3 regions of the Allobosea sp. 05T439 genome follow, and region 1 is predicted to be linked to each of the others. Evidence: predicted binding sites of a transcription regulator. Region 1 holds the regulator's gene; each other region holds the start of a gene.

Region 1 (5,119 bases):
ATCCCCATCTCCAAGTGATCGCCGCTTCAGATTCCAGCATCGGGTTGGCGCTGCATCGCAAGCAGTCGTGAGGACGTAACACTGAAAGCTGTGGTCCGGTTCGCCGGATGTGCCGAGATCAATAGGAGGAGGCCAGAATGACTCGCGCCTTCGTCAAGGAAGCCGAGGAAAGAGGGACCCTGGACGAGCTGCCGGACCGGCCAGTCTCGCCTCACCCGAACCTCGTGACGCCTGAGGGGCTCGCACAGATCGAGGCCCAGCTGGCGCGCTGGCATGACGAACACGCGGCGGCGCTGGCCGGAGGCGACCGCACCGAGATCGCTCAGACGCGGCGCGAGTTCCGCTACTGGGCGGCGCGGCGCGCCAGCGCCAAGCTGGCCCCTGCGCAGGAAAGGCACGACATCGTCCGCTTCGGCTCGACAGTGACGATCCGCCGGGCCGATGGGCGCGAGCAGAACTGGCGGCTGGTCGGCGAGGACGAGGCCGATCCGGCACACGGAACGCTGCCCTATGTCGCGCCGTTGGCGAGCGCGCTGATGGGCAAGGGCATTGGCGAGAGCGTCAGCATCGGCACTGAGGCGGTCGAGATCATCGCGATCTCCTGAGGCGATCGTTCAGCTATCCGCGAGCCAGGCCTGAATCCCTGCTGCAGCTGCGACTCCGGTCGCGAAACAGGCCTGCAGCAGATAGCCGCCGGTCGGCGCCTCCCAATCCAGCATCTCGCCTGCGACAAAGGTACCGGGCAAGCGTTTCAGCATGAAGCCTTCCTCGACCTCGGCCGCGGCGACGCCACCGGCGGTGGAGATCGCCCGCTCGATCGGTCTGAGACCGGTGAGCACCAGAGGCGCGGCCTTGATCAGTGCGGCCAGCCTCTCCGCGTCTTCGGGGAGTGGCCCCTTCGCCGCTTCGCGCAGCAGCGCAATCGCGGATGGAGCAAGACCTGCAGCCTTGCGCAGATGATTGCTCAGCGTCACGCCCTTGCGACGATGCGCGAGGCGCTGGACCAGCAGTGCCGCCTCGTGATCGGGCCGCAGATCGATGGTGATGACCGCCCTGCCCTCGCGCAGGATCGTCTCGCGAATCGGGGCAGAGAGTGCATAGACCGCGCCGCCTTCCAGACCCGTCGCATCGATCATCGCCTCGCCGGGCACGGATTGGCCGCCGAAGCTCAGGACGATGCGCTTCAACGGTACTCCGGCAAAACGCTCTCGCATGGTCTGGGACCAATCGACCGTGAAACCGCCATTGGCCGGGCGCAGCGGCGCGATCGCAACGCCGCGCGCCGCCAACAAGGGTGCCCAGCCACCATCCGAACCCAGCCGTGGCCAGCTCGCACCGCCGAGCGCGAGCAGCGTCGCGTCGGGCCGCGCCTCGACATCGGCGCCATCGCGGCTCCGGAACGTCAGAGCTCCCGCTTCGCTCCAGCCGGTCCAGCGCTGCCCAGGCGCGAAGGCGACGCCGAGACCATCGAGCCGGCGCAGCCATGCCCTCAGCAGGGGCGAGGCCTTCATGGCGCGCGGGAAGACGCGGCCGCTGCTGCCGACGAACGTGTCCTGCCCGAGCGCATCGGCCCAGTCGCGCAGGGATTGTGGCGGGAAGGCGCGAATGGCCGGCTCCAGCCAGGCTTGCGCATCGCGATAGCGGGGCAGGAACCTGTCGAGCGGTTCGGAATGGGTAAGGTTCAATCCGCCGCGCCCGGCCAGCAGGAATTTGCGGGCCGGCGAGGGCATGCGATCGTAGATCGTGACGGTGTCCCCGGCTGCCGCAAGGCGCTCGGCCGCGATCAGCCCGGAGGGCCCTGCTCCAATAATGGCGACGTGATGTGTGGGCATCGGTCCGGCTTGCCGTCAGCGCGCCCTGCGGTCAAGGGTAATCCCGCCCCGAAGGCCATCGACAGGGACGAACCATGCCGACCATCGCCGCCTATTTCGGCGCAGCCATTCTCGAAATCGCCGGCTGTTTCGCGTTCTGGGGCTGGCTCCGGCTCGACAAGCCCATCTGGTGGCTCGTACCCGGACTGTTTTCGCTCGCCCTGTTCGCCTGGCTGCTGACGCTGGCGGAGAGCGAAGCCGCCGGACGGGCCTATGCCGCCTATGGCGGCGTCTACATCGTCAGTTCGCTCGCCTGGCTCTGGGCCGTGGAAGGCTTTCGCCCCGACCGCTGGGACATTATCGGTGGGCTGATCTGCCTCGCCGGCGCGGCGATTATTATCGCAGGGCCGCGCGAGGGTATCGGCCCGAAAGGTGGATTGCGGTTTTCGGGAAGGCCGATGCAACCATAGACGGTTAGATCGTCGGGCGGATTCGATATCCGGCCCGATGATCCAAGTCCCCGATGATCCAAGTCTCAGCTCCGCGCAAAGGTCTCGTCGAAGGCATAGCCGGCACCGCGCACGGTCCGCAGCGGGTCCTTGGCGTTGTCAGGAGTGATCGCCTTGCGCAGCCGGCCGACATGGACGTCGACGGTGCGCTCGTCGATATAGACGTCGCGGCCCCAGACCGCGTCGAGCAGCTGGGCCCGGGAATAGACCCGCCCCGGCGCCTGCATCAGGAATTCGAGCAGGCGGAACTCGGTCGGGCCGAGATGCAGCTCGCTGCCTGAGCGGCGGACACGGCGGGTGGTGCGGTCGAGTTCGAGATCGCCGGCGGCCAACAGGCCGGCGACATGACCCGGCTTGGCGCGGCGTAGCAACGCCTGGATGCGGGCGATCAGCTCGGGCAGCGAGAACGGCTTGACGACATAGTCGTCGGCCCCGGTGGCGAGGCCGCGCACACGCTCGGTTTCCTCGCCGCGGGCGGTGAGCATGATGATCGGCACCCGCTCGGTATCGCGACGGGTCCGCAGCCTCCGGCAGAGCTCGATGCCGGAAAGGCCCGGCAGCATCCAGTCGAGCAGCACGAGGTCCGGCGTATGATCGCGCAGATGCAGCTCGGCATCGTCGCCACGCGCGACGCTGTCGACCTCGAAGCCCTCGGCTTCGAGATTGTAGCGCAGCAACAGGGTCAGCGGCTCTTCGTCCTCAACGATCAGGATGCGTGCAGGCATGTCTCACTCGGTCCCAAAGGTGTCGGGCGCCGGTCACTKACCGGTGGCGGCGTCCAGAAGGATATTGGTCGTGTCGAGCTTCGGGCGGGCTGCGTCCAAGGCTTCGCCCGTGACGAGATAGTGGATCGTCTCGGCGATGTTGGTGGTGTGGTCGCCGATGCGCTCGACATTCTTGGCGCAGAACAGGAGATGCGTGCAGAAGGTGATGTTGCGCGGGTCTTCCATCATATAGGTGAGCAGCTCGCGGAAGAGCGAGGTATAGAGCGCGTCGATCTCATCGTCGCGGCGCCAGACCTCCATGGCCTTCTGCTCGTTGCTGACGGCGTAAGCGTCGAGCACGTCCTTGAGCTGGGCCTGAACCAGGCGGCTCATATGCTCGAGGCCGACGACCGCGCGCGACGGCGGCTGGAACTGGCCGGAGATGGCGACCGCGCGCTTGGCGATATTCTTGGCGAGATCGCCGACACGCTCGATATCGGCGGCGATGCGGATGGCGGAGATCAGCTCGCGCAGGTCGTTGGCGAGCGGCTGGCGCCGGGCGATGGTGAGCACCGCCTTCTCCTCTACCTCGCGCTGCAGATTGTCGAGGCGCTGGTCGGCGCTGATGACCTTCTGTGCCAGCCCGGTGTCGCGGCGCACCAGGGCGACTGTCGAATCGCCGAGCATGCGCTCCGACATGCCCCCCATCTCGGCCAGGCTGCGGCGGATCCCCTCGAGATCGGCATCATATGAGCGGACGATGTGATCAGTCATCGCGGCGTATCCTTTGTCGGCAAAGCAGTTGGAAGGCTGGGCGCCGGTTCAGCCGAAGCGGCCGGTGACGTAGTCCTGCGTCTGCTTCTTGTGCGGGTTCATGAAGATGGTGTTGGTGGCGTCGAATTCGATCACCTCACCGAGATACATGAAGGCGGTGTACTGCGAGATACGCGCCGCCTGCTGCATGTTGTGGGTGACGATGACGATGGTGAAGTCGGTCTTGAGCTGCTCGAGCAGGTCCTCGATCTTGCCGGTCGAGATCGGATCGAGCGCCGAGGTCGGCTCGTCGAACAGGATGACTTCCGGCTTCTGGGCAATGGTCCGCGCAATGCAGAGGCGCTGCTGCTGGCCGCCGGACAGGCCCATGCCGGAGGTCTTCAGCTTGTCCTTGACCTCGTCCCAGAGCGCGGAACGGCGCAGCGCACCCTCGACGCGGTCATCGAGCTCGGATTTCGGTGGCTTCTCGTAGAGGCGGATGCCGAATGCGACATTGTCGTAGATCGACATCGGGAAGGGCGTCGGCTTCTGGAACACCATGCCGACGCGCGAGCGCAGCTCGTTCACATCGATATCGTTGCTGATGACGTTGCGGCCGTCGAGCAGGATCTCGCCGGTGGCGCGCTGCTCGGGATAAAGCGAGTAGATCCGGTTGAAAATGCGCAGCAGGGTCGACTTGCCGCAGCCCGACGGTCCGATCAGGGCCGTGACATGGCGGTCCCGGAAGTCGAGATTGATGTTCTTCAGCGCCTTGTGCTCGCCGTAGTAGAAATCGAGGTTCTTGACCGCGATCCGGACGGGGGCCTCGGCATCAAGCGCTTGCGGGCTCAGTTCCAGCGTCGAAAGCATCGACTTGTTCCTTCAGATCGAACGCGACGAGGGTTTAAGGCCGTTCATTTGCCGCCCCGCACGATACGGCGGGCGATAAGCGAGAGGCACAGGATCGAGACGGTGATGATCAGCGAACCGGCCCAGGCGAGTTGCTGCCAGTTCTCATAGGGGGCGGAGGCGAACTGGTAGATCGTCACCGGCAGGTTGGAGACGCCGCCGACGAGGCTGGGCGAGAACCAGAAATTGTTGTTCAGCGCAGTGAAGATCAGCGGCGCCGTCTCGCCGGCGATGCGCGCCAGGGCCAGCAGGATACCGGTGACCATGCCGGATTTCGCCGCCCGCCAGGTCACGCTGGTGATGACGACCGAAGGCGGGGCGCCGAGCGCAGCACCGGCTTCACGCAACGAGCTCGGCACGAGGCGCAGCATGTCCTCGGTGGTGCGCACGATCACCGGGATCGCGATGATGCCCAGCGCCACGCCGCCGGCCC
Region 2 (5,109 bases), on a different contig from region 1:
GCCGAGTCCATAGGATGCCTCAAGCCGCAGCGCGGCGAGGGTCGCAAGGTGAAGGTCGCTACCGCGGATCCCACCACCGCCAACCGACCGACTACCCAGGATGACCTCCTCCGCAGCAATGCCCCCCAGCAGGAAACAGATCTCGTCAAGCAGCGCATTGGTCGTGATTTCGGCGACGCTACTCCCGGCGATTTGGACGCCGCCCAATGCTTGGTACCCCGAGGCCAGTTCGGCCGTGTCGCGGATCTCCACGAACTCAAAAGGCCTCTCCAGCACGACTGCGACGGTGGCATGGCCGGCCTCGTGGATGGCCGTGCGGCGCATCATCTTTTCCGGGATCGCAATTGTGGGCGGAAGCGACGCCAGGAGGTCCGTGATCGAGATGGCTCTCCGCGCCCGGCGAGCCAACCGACGGGCTTCGCGAACGAGTTGCTCCAAGGCAGCTCCACTCCAGCCCTCTGTCCGGGCGACGATCGCAGACAGGCTCTCGCCCTGAAGCGCATTCTCAAGATGCCAGCGGATGATGCCCTCTCGAGCGGGACCGTCAGGGAGAGGCATTCGGACATGGCGATCCAAGCGTCCCGGTCGAACGAGAGCGGCGTCGAGCCGATGCGGGTGGTTGCACGCACCGACCACAATCACCCCTTCTCGTTGCTCGGCGCCGTCGATGCATTCGAGCAAGGCTGCGACGACTTCCGTGCAGTACTGGGCGTTGTGGTCGGCGAACTTCTCCCGATCCCCGACTGCATCAATTTCATCGATGAAAATGATGGAAGGAGCCTTGCGACGCGCCTCGTCGAAAGCCGCGCGCATTGCCTTGAGCAAGTCGCCAAGATGACCACGTGATTGCCATCGCGCGAGCGATCCCAGAACCAAATGAACGGCGCAAGTGGCGGCCAGCGCTCACCTGTTCGGCCGGACCAGCCAGGAGTCGACGACGATCAAGGCCTGAGCCGATCCCTCACCTGGGAAGGAAGAGCTTCGATCCCTGCGGCGTGCCAAACCGGCCGTTGCGCCGGAACGCCGACTGACACCGACCGCGACACGACGCGCGGTCGGCGTCAGCAGCGCCAGGATCGCGTGCGCGATGTGGTCGAGGCAGCGAGGCAAAGGGGCGCCAAGGCGGTTCCCTTGCACCTGGATGTCGGGCGCAGCGACAGCTTCGCGGCGTTCCGGGATGAGGCAACGGCAATGCTGCAGCGCGAATGGAACGCAGGCTCCTTCGACTACCTCGTCAACAATGCGGGCTTCGGACAGATGGCCCTGTTCGAGGACACCAGCGAGGAGCTCTTCGACTCCTTCATGCGGGTGCTGTTCAAGGGACCCTATTTTCTGACCCAGGCTCTGCTTCCAGTGCTTGCTGACGGCGGTGCCATCGTCAATGTGACGAGCAATTCGACCCTGCAGAGCGGCATGGAGCCGGGCTATTCCGCCTATGCATCGATGAAGGGCGGCCTGACCGTACTCACCCGCTACATGGCCAAGGAGTTCGGCCGCCGCGGCATCCGCGTGAACGCCGTTGCGCCGGGCGCCACCAGGACCCGGATCGGCGACGATGCGTTCGATCGCTATCCGGAGATCATTCAGTCCATCGTCGAGAAGACGGGGTTGGGGCGTCTCGGAGAGGCCAGCGATGTGGGCGCCGTGATCGCAGCCGTGCTCTCGGACGAATTCCGCTGGGTAACCGGACAGTCCATCGAAGCATCCGGCGGCGCCAGGTTGTCCTTCGCCTGCTAGGCGAAACCGCAGCGCCTCCTGAGGTCGAGCCACGATCGGCCCCTGGCAATCTCACACGGGCCGGCCATCGGGGCACGCGCTGGCGGCTCGGGACGCGCCCTCGCGTCGCTCATGCCCGGGACGCGGGCGTCGAGGTCGCCCGTCTTCGGAATGGTGCAACCGCGCATCGGTCGGGCAGGCCGTCCCTGGATGCCCTGTTGATGTTGGGGCAGGCGTGGTCGGATGGTATTCAACAACATGCAGGGCTGTCGCCATCCTGTCATGTGCGGCTGCAACTAGCTCACCCCATCCAAGGGATCACGGATTATCGGAGGTTGGGGATGCAACTGAGAACGCTTTGGCATGCGGTAGCAATTGGCAGCGCCTTCGCTGCGGCCCCTGTCGCCGCGCAGACGATCTATCCCATCAACCGTGCCGAAATCCTCGAGGGCTCGCGCTTCGACTTCAAGGTCGAGTTCCCGAACGCGCCGACCTCGGCCGATGTCGCGGTCACGATCAACGGCAAGCCGGCCGCCGAAATCTTCGGCAAGGCCACGACCTTCATGCAGAACGAGGAAGGCCAGAAGCATTCGGCGCTGTGGCTGCGTGGCGCGACGCTTCCGGCGGGCAATTATACCGTCGAGGCGAAGCAGGGAACCAACAAGGCGACGGTCAAATGGGAGGTCTTCGCCACCACCCAGCCGCGCCGCGCCAAGAACGTCATCCTCTTCATCGGTGACGGCATGTCGGTCGCCAACCGCACCGCGGCCCGCATTCTCTCCAAGGGCTGGGACGAAGGTCGCTACAATGGCGAGCTCGCCATGGACGACATGTCCAACATGGCGCTGATCTCGACCTCGGGCACGGACTCGATCGTGACCGACAGCGCCAATGCCGCCCATGCCTACACCACCGGCCATAAATCCTGCGTCAACGCACTCGGCGTCTACTGCGCCAAGAACGCCCTGACGCTCGACCATCCCAAGGTCGAGACCATCGCCGAGGTGATCAAGCGTCGCGGCAAGATGGCGATCGGCGTCGTCACCAACTCGGAAATCGAGGACGCGACCCCGGCTTCGATGGTGGCCCACACCCGCCGCCGCTCGGATTTCAACGACATCGTCAAGATGTTCCACGATGTGCAGCCCGACGTGATCATGGGCGGCGGCTCCCCGAACTTCCTGTCCAAGGCGACCCACGGTTCGAAGCGGACCGATGAGCTCGACTTCATCGCCAAGTTCAAGGAGGCGGGCTACACGCTCGCGACCACCAAGACGGAAATGAACGCGGCTGTCGCGGCCGGCTCGAAAAAGCTGCTCGGCCTCTACAACACCGGTAACATCGACGGCGCGTTCGATCTGCGGCTMACCAAGAAGGGCACGGTTTCGAAGTTCCCCGACCAGCCGGACGTGGTAGAGCAAACCAAGGCTGCGCTCGACATGCTCAAGGGCAACGAGGACGGTTTCTTCCTGATGGTCGAGTCGGCCCGCATCGACAAGTACAGCCATTCGCTCGACTGGGAGCGTTCGGTGTTCGATACGATCATGCTCGACAACGCGGTGAAGGTGGCGAAGGACTTCGCCGGCGACCGCAACGACACCCTGATCATCGTGGTGCCCGATCACGCCCATCCGATCTCGATCATCGGCACCTATGACGACGACCGTCCGGGCCAGCTCCTGCGCGACAAGCTCGGCGTCTACGCCGACTCCGTGCCGCCGAACTACGGCCCGCTCGACGTGGACGGCTACCCCACCAAGGTCGACACCTCGCGCCGCCTCGCAGTGGTCTATGGCAGCTATCCCGACACCTGCGACACCGGCCGCCCGGACATGACCGGCGAACGCGTGCCGGCGGTCAAGGGCCCGGATGGCAAGACCAATATCGCGAACGAGAAGGACTGCACCGGCCCGCTGGCCGCGCGCCGGACAGGCAACCTGCCCTTCGACGCCAATAGCGGCGTCCACTCCGCCGACGACGTGATCCTGACTGCGATGGGCCCGGGCGCCGAGAAGTTCCGCGGCCATAAGCCCAACACCTATGTCTTCCGCGTCATGGCGGAAGCACTGGCGCTGGGCGGCAAGTAAGTAAGGCGGCAAGTAGGCCGGCCATCCGCCGACAGGGACGAGCGATGCAACGGCAACGCCATGAGATGCTGACCACCCGCCGCGTGACCCTCACGGGTCTCGCGGTGGCCCTGCTTTGCAGGGATGTCCGAGCGGCGGAGCCGGCCACGATCGCCTTCGACGGCCTCTACAGATCCTTCGGCGTGCTCGGCTTCCAGTTTTCGGACCGCGTCACGGCCCTGCGCGGACAAGAGGTACGCCTGACCGGCTACATGGCGCCTCCGCTGAAGCCGGAAAGCCACTTCTTCGTGCTCACGCGCGAGCCGCTGGCGATCTGCCCGTTCTGCCAATCGGATGCCGACTGGCCAGTCGACATCGTCGTCGTCTTCATGAAGGAGATCACGCCAATGGTCAGCGCCGGTCGCAAGGTCGTCGTGTCGGGTCGGCTGGAGATAGGCTCGGCCACGGATCAGGAAACCGGCTTCGTCAGCCAGATCAGACTCGTCGATGCCCGCTTCACACTCGCCTGAGCGATCCGCCGCTCGGACATTGCGGCTTTCAAACGTGACACTCGACCATCGCGGCGGCGACGGGCGCCCTTTCCGCGTGCTGGACGTTCCCGAACTCACAGTGCCTTCCGGCGCTCATATKGGTTTGCGCGGCCCCTCAGGCTCCGGCAAGACCTCGCTTCTGCACCTGATTGCCGGGCTGATCGTGCCGAGCACAGGCAGGGTCTCATGGGGCGAGACGGAGATCTCCTCCCTGTCGCCCGGCAATCGCGACCGCTGGCGTCTCTCGACGCTCGGCTCCGTCTTCCAGGATTTCCACCTGATCCCGGAACTCGACATCCTTGGCAACATCACGCTGCCCACGACCTTCTCATCCTGGAGGGTTGGCCCGGCCGAGCGGGAGCATGCCAAGACCGTCGCCGCGCGCATGGGTCTCACTGATCTGCGCCGCCGGACAGGAGTACTTTCACGTGGCGAGCAGCAGCGGGTTGCGATTGCCCGCGCGGTCTGCCGGCAGCCTGCCATGATCCTCGCCGACGAACCCACGGCCAGTCTGGATGCGGCCCATGCCGATGAGGTGGGCGCCTTGCTGGTCGATGCGGCCGTTGAGGCCGGCGCCACCTTGATTTGCGCCACGCATGATGCCGCGCTCCTGGCGCGGATGAAGCATCGGCTCGACATCAAGGCCGCGTCTCCGATTGCGAAGCAGGCCGCATGAACCCCTTCGCAATGATCCTCGCCGATCTTCGCGCCCTGCGTTGGACGGCGGCCGCGATTGTCGTCCTGATAGCGCTGGCGGTTGCAGTCGGCGTGGCGAT
Region 3 (5,109 bases), on a different contig from region 1:
GACCACATCGACCCCTCCTTTCTGCGCAACTGGGAAGGCGCGCGCCGGGCCGGCGTGCCGCGCGGAGCCTACCACTTCGTCTTCTGGTGCCGCCCCGCCCATGAGCAGGCAGTCTGGTTCAAGCAGCATATCCCGAACGACCCCGGCGCCTTGCCGCCGGTGCTCGATGTCGAGTGGAATGGCCATTCCAAGACCTGCCCGCAGAAGATCGACCGCTCGCTGGCACTGGAGAAGATCCAGCTGATGCTGACCGAGCTCGAGCAGCTCACCGGCAAGAAGCCGATCATCTATACCGACATCACCTTCCATAAGGACGTGCTGGAAGGGCAGTTCAACGAATATCCCTACTGGATCCGCTCGACGGCAGCGAAGCCCMAGACACGCTACGAGAACCGCCCCTGGGCCTTCTGGCAATTCACCACGACCGGCCGCGTGCCGGGCATCAGGGGCGATGTCGACCGCAACGCGTTCTTCGGCGACGAAGAGCAGTTCATCGGCTGGATCAACGGCGAGTTCGACATCGGCCGGAGGCAGTGGACCAAGCGGCGCGCCTCTCCGGCGCAACCCAGCCCCAGCATCGTCAATGATCCGGAATTCGAGCCTCCGGTCAGCCAGGCTCCGCCCGCCCCGGTCATACCCGGCGCGCTGCAGCCGGTGCCGTCCTCGCTGCAGATCGGCGGATAGCGGGCGCGCCGGTTAACCAACCCTGAAATCATCCGCTCGCATCCGAGCGAACGCTTACCGCGCCTTAACCACGACTGCCGCACCACTGTTTGCATGCAGGAGGGGCGGATGCCGGCGCGTATGAAGACCGATTACAAGGGACTGCGGTGCTTTCTTGCAGTTCTCGGCCTTGCACTCGGCTGCTCCGGCCCTGCCCTCGCGCTCTATCCCAAGAAGGGCGACGCCTCGCCCCATCACGGCGTCCGCGATGCACGCCGCCAGGCTATCCAGGGCATCGACATTTCGCGCTGGCAGGGCGAGATCGACTGGGCCAAGGTCAAGGATGCCGGCACCCGCTTTGCCTTCATCAAGGCGACCGAGGGCGGCGACCACCTCGACCCCAATTTCCGCAAGAACTGGGAGGGGGCGAAGAAGGCCGGCGTAGCGCGCGGTGCCTACCATTTCGTCTATTGGTGCCGCCCGGCCAAGGATCAGGTGCGCTGGTTCAAGCGGCATATCCCGAAGGACCCGGATGCCCTGCCGCCTGTGCTCGATGTCGAATGGAACGGCGAGTCGGAGAGCTGCGGCAAGAAGATCCCGCGCGAGAAGGCGCTGGCCAAGATCAGCGAGATGCTGAAGGGCCTGCAGGAACACACTGGCAAGAAGCCGATCATCTATACCGACATCACCTTCCACGAGGATGTGCTGGAAGGCGAGTTCAACGATCATCCCTACTGGCTGCGCTCAACCGCGGCCCCACTGCGCCATCGCTATGAGCGTAGCAAATGGGAATTCTGGCAGTTCACCACCACAGGACGCGTGCCCGGCATAACCGGCGATGTCGACCGCAACGCGTTCTTCGGGTCCGAGCGGGAATTCGCAGCCTGGCGCGAGGGCCGTTTCGACATCGGCGCCCGGAAGTGGCGGGGTGGCGAGCCGAAGGTTGCCGGCAACCGCGCACCTGCGACATCGGCCGGCTCCAAGGCGCCGCAGGCTGCCGGAGGCGCGACGCTCAAGATGCTGCCTCCCGCGCGCGTCCCGGGCAAGGCGACCGCCAACCGTGATCCACAAGTGACCGGCTCTCTCGCCCGCGATTGACTTTGCGGCACCCGCTGCGCTGTCACGAAGCTGTCATGAGACGCGCGCCCTGATCCCGGGCAGCGCAACCTCTGATGAGAAATCGCCCGCCAGGGCGTGGCCGGAATGCTCCATGATCTGCAATCCCGGGCCGGGTTCGTCTGGGTCTACCATTTTGATTCCGACGGCCGTGCGCATCTCCTTCCTCGCCGCGAGATGCCCGACCTTGCCCTCCCCGAGGCCGAGTTCGTCTGGATCCATCTCGATCTCGTGCATGGCCGCGCCAAGCAATGGGTCGCCGATTGCACCGCTCTGCCCGCCGAGGCGCAGACCCTGTTCCTGACCCAGGACGATCACCAGCGCCTCCATCACAATCGTGACTTCGCCTGGGGCATTACCTTCGACCAGATCCGCGAGGTCGACAGCCCCGCCGACGAGATGGGCATGCTGCACTGGATCATCGCCGACCGGTTTCTGCTGACAGGTCGGAGACAGGCCATGCAGGCAACGCGCCTGACGCGCGACGCCTTGGAGGCCGGCTACCGGGCGAGCTCGCCGGTGATGCTGTTCGAGCGCATCATCGAGTTCGTCATCGAGGATGTGGCCGAAGCGGTGATGCAGCTGACAGAGGACACCGACTCGATCGAGGACCATGTCATCGACGAGCGCGTCAGCGACGAGGCTCGCCGGTTAGGGTTGATCCGCCGGCGGACGGTGAGGCTGCACCGCCAGCTCAACGGCCTGCACCAGCTCTTCCGTCGCTTCTCCGAAAATGCCTCGACACGGGCTGCGCCGGAGACCGTGAAGAGCGCCGCCAGCCGCCTGCTGCAGCGCGTCGACACCATGCTGACCGACGTCCAGATCGTGCAGCAGCGCGCCCGCCTGCTGCAGGACGAGATTGCCTCGCGCCTGACCGCCCAGACCAACAGCCATCTCTATGTGCTCTCGATCCTGACCGCGACGCTGATGCCGGCGACGCTGATCACCGGCCTGTTCGGCGTCAACACCAAGGGCCTGCCCTTCCTCGAGAACGAATGGGGCTTTGTCTATGTCGTGATCCTGTGCGCCCTGGCAGCGCTCAGCGTGTATCTACTGCTCAAGCGCCGCGACATGATCCACTGAGCCCGGGCGGGCTCCTGATGCATCACAGCGCGGCGATGCGCGGGTTCACCTCGACGGTGACATGGGACAGCATCGGCAACCCGGCGAGCAGTGCCTTGTAGGCTGCGGGCGGCTTCGGATCAGTGGCCACGACCGAGACGATCGCCGAGCAATGCCCTGGCCCAACCTGCCAGAGATGCAGGTCGGCAACCTCTGCGCCCTCGGCGGTGAGTCGCGCCTCGATGCCGGCGGCGAGAGCCTTGTCGGGCACAGTATCGAGCAGCACCGCTCCCGAGGCGCGCAGCAATCCGAACGACCAATGCGCGATCACCAGCGCGCCGACGATGCCCACCGCCGGGTCGAGCCAGACCCAGCCATAGAGGCTGCCGCCGAGCAGCGCGACGATGGCAAGCACGGAGGTGAAGGCATCCGCCAGCACATGCAGATAGGCCGCCTGGAGATTATGATCCCGCCCACTCCCGGCGTGGTGGTCATGATGGTGATTGTGGTCCGCGCCACCATGCGCATGATGGTGATGGTCATGGTGATGCGCAGGGCCATGGTCATGTCCGTGTTCGCCCTTCAGCAACCAGGCGCTGGCGAGATTGACCGCAAGGCCCAGAACCGCGACGGCAATCGCCTGCCCGAAGACGATCGGCACCGGCTGGACAAGCCGCATCACCGATTCCCAACCGATGAACAGGGCGACCAGCGCCAGGACGAGCGCGCTCGCGAAGGCTGCGAGGTCGCCGAGCTTGCCGGTGCCGAAGCTGAAGCGTGGGTCGCGGGCGTGGCGCCGCGCGAAGCGATAGGCGAGAGCCGCGATCAGCAGCGCCGCCGCATGGGTCGACATGTGCCAGCCATCGGCGACGAGCGCCATCGAGCCGAACAGCGTGCCGGCGGCGATCTCGCCGACCATCATCGTCATGGTCAGCGCAATGACGATCCAGGTGCGCCGCTCGTTCTCCTGGTGGTCTGCGCCGAGGAAGACATGGTCGTGACGCGGCGCCAGGCTGGCCAGTTCGGACATCGCTGGAACTCCCGTTGGATCAAAGATACTTGGTCAGCGCCTTCAGGCTCTCGATCGAGCGCCGCGTCTCGGGCGTCTGCGTGCCTGTCGTCTCGAACAGGTGATGGTCGATATGGTCGAAGATCAGCAGCATCTTGACCTTCTCCAGCGCCTTTTCGAACGCCTGGAGCTGCTGCACCACCTCTGGCACCTCGCGCCCTCCCGCGAGCATCTTCACGACGGTGTCGAGATGGCCCTGCGCCCGGCGCAGCCGCTTGACGATATCGGGATCATGTGCGTGGCTCATGCTCACATCCTATCCAGGGGATAGGATGTGTAAACCGAGTGTCGGCGCTCCCGCCCCCTCTCGGTCGCCGGCTGCAAGTGGCATGGCAGATCACCCGCCGGTGTGGCCACGCCCATCCGGGAGATCGCGCTGGAACAGCCTGACAGGGCCACAAAGCGCGCTATAACGCTGCAAAGCCGTGCCCGATGCGCGGCGTCTTCCGGGAGGCCACCATGCTCGCCAACGCCCCGCGCCCGTTCAATTTCGATCTCGGCGAGACCGCCGACGCGATCCGCGACACCGTCCACGCCTTCGCGCAGGAGAAGATCGCGCCGCGCGCCGAGGAGATCGACCGCTCAAACCAGTTTCCGCGTGACCTCTGGCCCGAGATGGGGGCCCTCGGCCTGCATGGCATCACGGTCGGAGAAGAGGATGGGGGCGCAGGCCTCGGCTATCTCGAGCATGTCGTGGCGATCGAGGAGGTCAGCCGGGCCTCCGCCTCGGTCGGCCTGAGCTACGGGGCCCATTCGAATCTGTGCGTCAACCAGATCGCCCGCAACGGCAATGCTGCGCAGAAGGCGAAGTACCTGCCAAAGCTGATCTCGGGCGAGCATGTCGGATCGCTCGCGATGTCCGAGCCCGGCGCCGGCTCGGACGTGGTCTCGATGAAGACACGGGCCGAGAAGAAGGGCGACCGCTACGTCATCACCGGCAACAAGATGTGGATCACCAACGGCCCGATCGCCGAGACGCTGGTGGTCTACGCCAAGACCGACCCCGCCGCCGGCGCGAAGGGCATCACCGCCTTCCTGATCGAGAAGGGCATGAAGGGCTTTTCGACCGCCCAGAAGCTCGACAAGCTCGGCATGCGCGGTTCGGACACCTGCGAGCTCGTCTTCGAGGAGTGCGAGGTCCCGGAGGAAAACGTGCTCGGCCAGGTCGGGCGCGGCGTTAACGTGCTGATGTCGGGGCT

What was found. Region 1 encodes PhoB, which activates phosphate uptake and scavenging genes when phosphate is short. Its sites were predicted from a motif close to TGTCATNNANCTGTCAT; they were not measured.
Region 2: AC1DIO_RS32895 (alkaline phosphatase) is a predicted target of PhoB. The motif match lies at 1,984-2,000, and genes of this name have one in related genera.
Region 3: AC1DIO_RS27660 (CorA family divalent cation transporter) is a predicted target of PhoB. The motif match lies at 1,782-1,798, and genes of this name have one in related genera.

The regions. Positions count from the first base shown of each region.
Region 1 is NZ_JBFTKP010000008.1:130,051-135,169, forward strand. Features, by position in the region: gene greA (transcription elongation factor GreA) at 138-605, shown strand; gene AC1DIO_RS11750 (TIGR03862 family flavoprotein) at 615-1,832, opposite strand; gene AC1DIO_RS11755 (YnfA family protein) at 1,907-2,281, shown strand; gene phoB (phosphate regulon transcriptional regulator PhoB) at 2,347-3,045, opposite strand; gene phoU (phosphate signaling complex protein PhoU) at 3,079-3,798, opposite strand; gene pstB (phosphate ABC transporter ATP-binding protein PstB) at 3,847-4,647, opposite strand; gene pstA (phosphate ABC transporter permease PstA) at 4,692-5,119, opposite strand, start outside.
Region 2 is NZ_JBFTKP010000062.1:14,867-19,975, forward strand. Features, by position in the region: gene AC1DIO_RS32885 (AAA family ATPase) at 1-900, opposite strand, end outside; gene AC1DIO_RS32890 (SDR family NAD(P)-dependent oxidoreductase) at 877-1,737, shown strand; gene AC1DIO_RS32895 (alkaline phosphatase) at 2,058-3,803, shown strand; gene AC1DIO_RS32900 (hypothetical protein) at 3,848-4,312, shown strand; gene AC1DIO_RS32905 (ABC transporter ATP-binding protein) at 4,347-5,009, shown strand; gene AC1DIO_RS32910 (FtsX-like permease family protein) at 5,006-5,109, shown strand, end outside.
Region 3 is NZ_JBFTKP010000035.1:22,708-27,816, forward strand. Features, by position in the region: gene AC1DIO_RS27650 (glycoside hydrolase family 25 protein) at 1-684, shown strand, start outside; gene AC1DIO_RS27655 (glycoside hydrolase family 25 protein) at 793-1,761, shown strand; gene AC1DIO_RS27660 (CorA family divalent cation transporter) at 1,867-2,862, shown strand; gene dmeF (CDF family Co(II)/Ni(II) efflux transporter DmeF) at 2,885-3,871, opposite strand; gene AC1DIO_RS27670 (metal-sensing transcriptional repressor) at 3,891-4,157, opposite strand; gene AC1DIO_RS27675 (isovaleryl-CoA dehydrogenase) at 4,370-5,109, shown strand, end outside.